Regions from separate parts of the Raskinella chloraquaticus genome, predicted to be linked through region 2. Evidence: riboswitches for the same ligand, from Rfam matches in the RefSeq annotation. Region 2 holds a riboswitch; the other holds the start of a gene.
What was found. Region 2 has a riboswitch for thiamine pyrophosphate ahead of thiM (hydroxyethylthiazole kinase). Riboswitches for the same ligand answer to the same signal wherever they lie in the genome.

Region 1: linked by a shared signal. The riboswitch ahead of thiC (phosphomethylpyrimidine synthase ThiC) and the one ahead of thiM (hydroxyethylthiazole kinase) in region 2 are both predicted to bind thiamine pyrophosphate.

Annotation. Positions count from the first base shown of each region.
Region 1 covers NZ_JAKFWN010000001.1:79,802-84,225, forward strand. Annotated here, with positions in the region: gene ACINK1_RS00430 (dipeptidase) at 1-98, opposite strand, end outside; gene ACINK1_RS00435 (fused MFS/spermidine synthase) at 274-2,391, shown strand; TPP riboswitch at 2,432-2,550, shown strand; gene thiC (phosphomethylpyrimidine synthase ThiC) at 2,599-4,424, shown strand, end outside.
Region 2 covers NZ_JAKFWN010000043.1:25,918-30,341, reverse strand. Annotated here, with positions in the region: gene ACINK1_RS13980 (fumarylacetoacetate hydrolase family protein) at 71-1,240, shown strand; gene ACINK1_RS13975 (DMT family transporter) at 1,318-2,235, shown strand; TPP riboswitch at 2,281-2,384, shown strand; gene thiM (hydroxyethylthiazole kinase) at 2,376-3,143, shown strand; gene thiE (thiamine phosphate synthase) at 3,140-3,799, shown strand; gene thiD (bifunctional hydroxymethylpyrimidine kinase/phosphomethylpyrimidine kinase) at 3,796-4,424, shown strand, end outside.

The DNA.
Region 1 (4,424 bases), on a different contig from region 2:
GTCGAAATAGAGGGAATACGCAAAAGCTCGAAAAGCCGGTCCAGCGCGGCATGACGATTGGCGTCGATCTTGGCGAGAACCGGGTCGATGGCGTTCATGAAAACCTGCTTGCTTGCAACATTACCGGGCGGACCATAGCGGTGCCAAACCTTCCCGCCAAGGCGTTCGATATCGCCCCTGCCCTGCGTCTTGTGGCAATTGACTGCTTCAGGGATCTTGATTTCACAAGCTTTCCATGAGCAAAAGCGCGCATTACCGGAAAAAGGTTGATCCATGCCCGCCGCATTGCTGACCAAGATCATGTTCTCGGCGACCCTTGGTTTAGCCGGATTTCTGCTGTTTCAGGTGCAACCGGTGCTTGCGAAGTTCATCCTGCCCTGGTTTGGCGGCAGCGCGACGACCTGGACGGTATGCATGCTGTTCTTCCAGCTCGCTTTGCTGGCAGGCTATGGCTACGCCTACGCGCTCACCGCACCGATCAGGCCGCGCACCCAGGCGCTCCTGCATATCGGCCTGCTCGGGCTTGCCCTGCTTGCTCTGCCGATTACCCCGTCGGACGCCTACAAACCCGATAACGCCGACAATCCGCTCGGGCGCATCATGGCGCTGCTGACGGTGTGCGTCGGGCTGCCCTATATGGTCCTGTCCACCACCTCGCCCCTGCTGCAACGCTGGCTTGCCCAGATCGACCGCTCGCTATTGGCCTCGCGCTTTTTTGCCGTCTCCAATCTAGGCTCGTTTCTTGGCCTGCTGAGCTATCCTTTCATCTTCGAGCCGTTGCTCTCCAGCCCCGAACAGACGATCGGGTGGTCGCGCCTTTTCGTTGTGTTTGCGCTCCTCATGGCGGGTTGCGCGGCGATTGTCCTGATGCGAGCCAACCCGCCCGCCACGATGAGCGAGATGGCCGACGCCAGCGCAGCGCCCGCCGCCAGCGATCGATTTTGGTTATGGCTCGTCTACTCTGGGCTCGGCTCGGTGCTGCTGATTGCGACCACCAACCAGATGACGCAGTGGACGGCCGTCATCCCCTTCCTGTGGATTTTGCCACTGTCGCTTTATCTTGCGACCTTCATCATCGCCTTCGGCTACCAGCACCTCTATCACCGGCTGGGGTTCTTTATCGGCTTTGTGCTGCTTGCAGTCGCCAGTGTCGGGCTGGTGCCCAGCGATCCAGGCGAGGGCCTGCTGCTGCGCCTTGCGTTCAATGCCGCGACGATGACGGCAGGATGCATGATCTGCCATGCCGAAATGGTCCGCCTGCAGCCGCCCGCCACACGCCTGCCGCGCTTTTACATGGCGATTTCGCTCGGTGGCGCCCTTGGCGGCATCGCGGTGGCGCTGATTGCCCCGCTGATTTTCTCCGATTACTGGGAATATCCGCTGGCCCTGATAGCTACCACCGTGATGGGTGCTGCCCTGTCATGGCGCAGCCTCGAGCCAGGCGCACGCGGGCAACGCCTGGCGCTGATCGCCAGCTGTGCGTCAGCGATTGCTGGTGCAGGCTATGCCCTGTCGCAGACGGCGCATAGTGAGCGAGACGTCGTCGATCGCATCCGCAATTTCTACGGGGTCGTGAAAATTATTCGCGAACATCAGGACGAGCCGGAACGCTTCTCGCTCACCATGGTGCAGGCGGGCGTGCCGCAGGGTTCGCAATACCAGATCCCGGCCAGACGCAATGAACCTTATTGCGCCTTCCTGCCAGGCTCCGGCGTCGGCCACGCCCTTGCAGCGTTGCGGGCCCGGCCTGCGGCAAGCAAAATGCCACTTCGCATCGGCTCGGTCGGCCTTGGTGTCGGCGTTCTGGCAGCACTTGGTCAACCCGGTGATGACATGCGTGTCTATGAGCTCAACCCGGCTGTGACCGACCTCACCAACCGGCATTTCTCCTTCGTGCGCGACAGCAAGGCCAAGGTGCAGGTTTTCCATGGCGACGGGCGCATCCTGCTGGAGCGCGAGCTTGCCGCCGGCACGCCCGGCAAGTTCGATCTTCTCGTCGTCGATGCCTTTCGCGGCGCCTCGCCGCCGCTCCATCTGATGACAAAAGAAGCCTTCGACATCTATCTCAGGCACCTGGCGCCCGGCGGTATTCTTGCCATCAATTTCGAGATCGACGTCTTCGGGCTGGCGCCGCTCCATCGCGGGCTGTCGAAGGAATTCAGTCTCAATGTCGGCTGGTTTGAAACGCCGTCCGCCAGCGATGATTGCGATGACACGGTGAGCTGGGCGCTTTACACGCGCGATGCGGCGCTTTTTGCTGCGCCCGACATCAAATCCGGCCTGTCGCAGTGGCGTGACGATGGCAAAAGCACGCTTTTGTGGACGGACGCCAACGCCAACCTGCTCAGCATCGTCAACTGGGACAATCTGATCGGGCGGGTGGCGGAGTAATCCACCGCATTGACTTTCAGGCACAGGAAGCAGACCTTGACACCTATCCGAGGGGGGCCCTGCCGAGAGGGCTGAGATACCGACAGGCAGATTGCCGGCGCGGTGACCCTTGAACCTGATCCGGGTCATGCCGGCGGAGGGACGGATCTTGCGCAACCAGCGCTCCCTCCCCCTGCCCGTGCCCGTCACACATGTGGAGGATACGTCATGACCATTCACCAGAAGCCTGAAGCTGCCGCGCCGCAAACCGTCACCACCGGGCCCGTCACCGGCTCGGCCAAGCGCTACGGGCAGTTCCCCGGTCTTCACGGCATCGGCGTTCCCTACCGCGAGATCGCGCTTGACCCATCAGCCAGCGAGCCGCCGGTCCGGGTCTACGATGCCTCGGGCCCTTATACAGACGTTAAAGCCACAATCGATCTGGCCAACGGCCTGCCGCAAATCCGCGAAGAATGGATCGCCAGACGCCATTTCGCCGCCGCAACACCCCGCGCGGTGAAGCCCGAGGACAATGGCTTCGTGCCGCTCGATAAGCTCGTGCCCGCCTGCCCCGCCAATCGTCTGGTGCGTGTTGGTCAGGACGGGCAGATGGTGACGCAATATGAATTTGCCCGCGCCGGCATCATCACGCCGGAAATGATTTACGTGGCGCATCGCGAGAATCTGGCCCGTGAGAAAGCGCTCGACAACGCTGAGGCCATCATCGCCGATGGCGAGAGCTTCGGTGCTGCCATTCCGCCCTTCATCACGCCGGAATTCGTGCGTGAGGAAATCGCCCGTGGCCGTGCCATCATCCCCGCCAATATCAATCACACGGAACTGGAGCCGATGGCGATCGGCCGCAATTTCCTTGTCAAGGTCAATGCCAATATCGGCAATTCGGCGGTCACATCCTCGGTTGCCGAAGAGGTGGAAAAGATGGTGTGGTCGATCCGCTGGGGAGCGGACACGGTGATGGACCTCTCAACGGGTCGCAACATCCACAACATCCGCGACTGGATCTTGCGCAATGCGCCGATCCCGATTGGCACGGTGCCGATCTATCAGGCGCTGGAAAAAGTTGGCGGCGATCCGCTGAAGCTTGACTGGGAGGTGTTCAAGGATACTCTCATCGAACAGGCCGAACAGGGCGTCGATTATTTCACCATCCATGCCGGCGTGCGCCTGGCCTATGTGCCGCTCACCGCCCATCGTGTCACCGGCATTGTCAGCCGTGGCGGTTCCATCATGGCGCGCTGGTGCCTTGCCGGCCATCGCGAGAGTTTCCTCTACGAGCATTTCGGCGATATCTGCGACATCATGCGCAAATATGACGTGTCATTCTCGTTGGGCGATGGCTTGCGCCCCGGCTCGATTGCCGATGCCAATGACCGGGCGCAATTCGCCGAGCTGGAGACACTGGGCGAACTTACCAAAGTGGCGTGGGACAAGGGCTGCCAGGTGATGATCGAGGGCCCCGGCCATGTGCCGATGCACAAGATCAAGGTCAATATGTACAAGCAGTTGAAGGAATGCGGCGAAGCGCCCTTCTATACGCTGGGGCCGCTGACGACCGACATCGCGCCAGGCTATGACCACATCACGTCGGGCATAGGGGCCGCCATGATCGGCTGGTTCGGCACGGCGATGCTGTGCTACGTGACGCCGAAAGAACATCTCGGCCTGCCCAATCGCGATGATGTGAAGACCGGCGTCATCACCTACCGCATCGCCGCGCATGCAGCCGACCTTGCCAAGGGCCACCCGGCCGCCCAGCTCAGGGACGATGCGATGAGCCGGGCGCGCTTCGAATTTCGCTGGGAGGACCAGTTCAATATCGGCCTTGATCCCGATACGGCGCGCGCCTACCACGACGAAACGCTGCCCAAGGACGCGCATAAGACGGCGCATTTCTGCTCCATGTGCGGGCCGAAATTCTGCTCGATGAAAATCACCCAGGACATCCGAAAAGAGGCAGCCGAGCTTCTCGACAATGAGAAGACCGCACTCGCCGGCATGGCCGAGATGAGCGAGAAATTCATGGCAGGCGGGGG
Region 2 (4,424 bases):
TCAGGTTGATTGCGGTGGCGGACAAGGATCATTATGGGCAGCGGCAATCGGGGCGCCGGATGGAGGATTTGTGACAAGATTACATCATTCGGCGCAAACCACCTTGCCGGCCGATGGCACGACAGGGACGTTGATCGGTCGTGTCTGGCGGGCTGATCAGGACGGTCCGTCGGTGGTGCGCATTGATGATGACGGGGTCTACGACATCTCACGCTCGTTTCCGCTGGTGAGTGTGTTGTGTGAAGAAAACGATCCTGCTGCGGCGGCACGTCAGGTGAAGGGTGAGCGGCTTGGCTCTCTGGACGACATTCTGGCGGGCGGCGCGCAAGGGGGTGCCGGTCTGTCGTTCCTTGCGCCCATCGACCTTCAGGCGATCAAGGCGGCAGGCGTCACGTTTATTCTGTCCCTGCTGGAGCGGGTGATCGAGGAGCAGGCGCGGGGTGAACCGGCGCGCGCGGATGCCATAAGGGCGGACATTCTGGCCAGTGTGGGGCGTGATCTTTCCGGCCTCAAACCCGGCTCGCCCGAGGCAGCAGCGCTTAAAAAAACACTGATGGCGCGCGGCGCCTGGTCACAATATCTCGAAGTCGGTATCGGCCCAGACGCGGAAATCTTCACCAAGGCGCAACCGATGAGCGCGGTGGGCACGGGAGCTGATATCGGCATCCACCCGGGCTCAAGCTGGAACAATCCGGAACCTGAAGTGGTTCTGATCGTCAATTCGCGCGGAGTGTTGGTCGGCGCAAGCCTGGGCAATGATGTCAATCTGCGTGATGTCGAGGGTCGCTCGGCGCTGCTTCTCGGGCGCTCGAAGGATAATAATGCCTCAACGGCCATCGGCCCCTTCGTTCGATTGATCGACCATAGTTTTTCGCTTCAAGATATTCGCCGCGCCCATGTCGAACTGGTGGTCGAGGGCGAGGACGGCTTTCGCCTCACCGGCTCCTCGACCATGACGGCGATTGCGCGCGATCCGCTTGATCTGGTGTCACAGACGATTGGCCCTCATCATCAGTATCCGGACGGTTTCGTGCTTTTCTGCGGTACGATGTTTGCGCCGATCGAGGATCGCGACCATCGGGGCGAGGGGTTCACACACAAGACCAACGATATCGTCACCATTCGCAGCAGCAAGCTTGGCAGTCTCGTCAATCGTGTCCGCCCCACCGATGACGCGCCACCGTGGCGCTTTGGAACGGCGGCACTGATACGCAATCTTTCAGCGCGCGGCCTCATCTAGATGGGGTTGTCACGGCAAGCGACGGTGAAAGATGTGCCCTGTTGTGATGATCCACAGCAACGGGAAGGCAGGCGACCTTGAGCGAACTTTACGGCATTGTCTTCAAGATCGCCGCCACCTTTGTTTTTGTCGTCATGGCGATGATGGTGAAGCTGGTGGCGGCCCGCCTGCCGACGGGTGAAATCGTCTTTGCACGCTCGCTCTTTGCCGTCATTCCGATCCTGGTTTACATTGCCATGCGTGGCCCGGTGCGCGCTGCGCTGGCGACCAGACGGCCCTTCGCCCATGTGTTGCGCGTCTGTATCGGTATCAGCTCTATGGCGCTCGGCTTTGCCGGTCTGTCCTATATTCCGCTGCCCGATGCGACGGCGATCGGCTATGCGATGCCGATTTTCGGAGTGATTTTTGCCGCAACGATCCTGCATGAGCGCGTGCGCATTTATCGCTGGACAGCGGTTGGTATCGGGATGGTGGGCGTGCTGATCATCCTGTGGCCGCATCTGGGCGAAGCGTTGACAACGTCTCCGAGTGCGGCGGCCATCGGCGCCCTCTTGTGCCTTGTCGCGGCGGTCTGTTCAGCCTTCGCCATGGTGACGGTGCGGGCTTTGACGTCAACGGAAGAACCGCCAACCATCGCCTTCTATTTTTCGCTGGGTGGCGCGGCGATTGGTCTGGCGAGCGCGCTCTTCGGCTGGGTGATGCCAACGCCTGGCGAAGCAGCCCTGCTGCTGGCCATCGGGGTCAGCGGCGGCGTTGGCCAGCTTCTCCTTACGACCAGCTTCAAATATGCCGATGCGTCCCTCATCGCGCCCTTCGAATATACGTCGATTGCCTGGGCGACGATGCTGGGCTGGTTTGTGTTTGGCGATGTGCCGGGCACGCAGACCATCATTGGCGGTCTTGTCGTCATTCTGTCGGGCATGTTCGTCATCTTCCGCGAGCGTCAGCTGGGGCTTAAAGCAAAATACGAGGCCGCCGCCCGCATGCCGCGCTGAGGCGCCAGCGCCTTGCCAAAAACCCGCCATACGCTTACATTCCCCGTCATCTCGTCGGGGTGCCTGAATGATCAGGCTGAGAGGTGACGTCCAACCCGTCGAACCTGAACCGGGTCATGCCGGCGGAGGAAATCGAGATCTTGAGCGCGTTGCGTCCGTCAGTAGCCGATTTGGGTGAAGCGCTTCGTCATTTGCGACGGCGACAGCCGCGTGTCCATTGTCTGACAAATATCGTTGCGGCCCAGTTCACGGCCAACGTCTTGCTTGCCATCGGCGCTGTTCCCTCGATGACGGTGTCGCCGGAAGAGATTGGTGCCTTTGTCGCGAGCGCCGATGCGCTTCTGGTCAATCTCGGGACTTTCGACCGTGAGCGGCGCGAGGCGGTGGGTATTGCGGTCGACACAGCGCGTGAAACTGGCAAGCCCTGGGTCCTTGACCCGGTCTTTATTGATCGCTCGGCGGATCGTGGCCGATTTGCCCAAGAGCTGCTTGCAAAATCGCCGCGCATCATCCGGCTCAATGGCAGCGAATATGGTGCGTTGTTTGACGAGCCGGCGCAGGCGGACGTCATTCAGGCGCGTGCGCTTGCAGGCGGCGTAACGATTGCCGTGAGCGGAGCTTCGGATTGCGTCAGCGACGGGAGGACGCCCGTCATCTGCGGCAACGGACATCCCTTCCTGCAAAAGGTGACGGCGATCGGCTGCGCCGAAGCGGCCTTGATGTCGGCCTTTGTGTCAGTCACGCGCGAACCGATCCTCGCAGCCATTGCCGGGCACATCGTGATGGGCGTTGCCGGAGAGATCGCGGCACAAAAAGCACAAGGTCCGGGTAGTTTCTCGGTCCATCTCATCGATGCGCTGCATGCGATGGATGACGCGATACTGAGCGAGAGGGCGAGATTGTCATGACATCTCTTGATCTGTCGCTTTACGCCATTTTTGACCCTGATGTGACGCCGGGCATCGAGATGGCGCACGCGCTGCGCGCGGCGGCTGCCGGCGGCGTCCGCCTGCTGCAATTGCGCTGTAAATCCATGTCCACGAACGCTTTTCTTCATCTGGCAATGACCGCGAAAGCAGCGCTTGCGGGGACAGGCGTGCCGCTGATCATCAATGACCGGGTTGACATCGCGATGGCCTGCGGGGCTGACGGGGTCCATGTCGGGCAGGATGATCTGCCGGCGGACGCCGCGCGGCGCATTCTGGGCGCCAACGCTATTATTGGCCTGACGGTGCGCAGCGAAGCGGAGGCGCGTGCCGCGCCGCTCGAGGTGATCGACTATGTCGGACTTGGCGGCGTATTTGCGACCGCCAGCAAGGTCAATGAGACGGCGCCGTTGGGACTGGACGGGTTTCGTCGTCTGGTCGATGTGCTCAGATCGCGTCGCGCTGATCTGCCGATATGCGCGATTGCCGGTATCACGGTTGATAATTGTGGGTCGGTGATCGCCGCGGGCGCTGATGGTATTGCCGTTATTTCGGCAATTTTTGCAGATGGCGAGCCCGCCATGGCGGCAGCGCGCCTTTCTGCCGAAATCACCAAAGCGCGGGCAAACCGGCGATGACGATTCCCATTGCGCTGACGATTGCCGGCTCGGATTCAAGCGGCGGGGCGGGCATTCAGGCGGATTTGAAGAGCTTTGCTGCCCAGCGTGTCTATGGGGCGAGCGTGATCACCGCGCTTACCGCCCAGAACACGCAGGGCGTGACGGCCATTCATGCCGTGCCGCCCGCCATCATCCGTGCGCAGATGGACGCGGTTTTTGACGATCTCGCCGTCAAGGCGATCAAAATCGGCATGCTCGGCAATCGTGAGACGATCAGTGCTGTCGCTGACGGGCTGATGGCGCGCGAGTGCCCATTCATCGTGCTTGACCCTGTGATGGTTGCCCAATCGGGCGCGGCGCTCATTGATGATGGAGCGGTGGATGCCCTGATTGCCAACCTTTTTCCCCGCGCGCTGTTGGTGACGCCCAATCTGCCGGAGGCGGCACGGCTGGCCGGTGGCGTCATGGCGCGTGACGAAGGCGAGATGGCCGCGCAGGGACGCATCATTCTCGCGCGTGGTGCGCGGGCCGTACTGGTCAAGGGCGGACATGGCAGTGGCGACATGGCAATTGATATCCTGGTGAGTGAGACCGGTGTCACGCGCTTCAGCGCGCCAAGGCTTGCTGTCCGCAATACGCATGG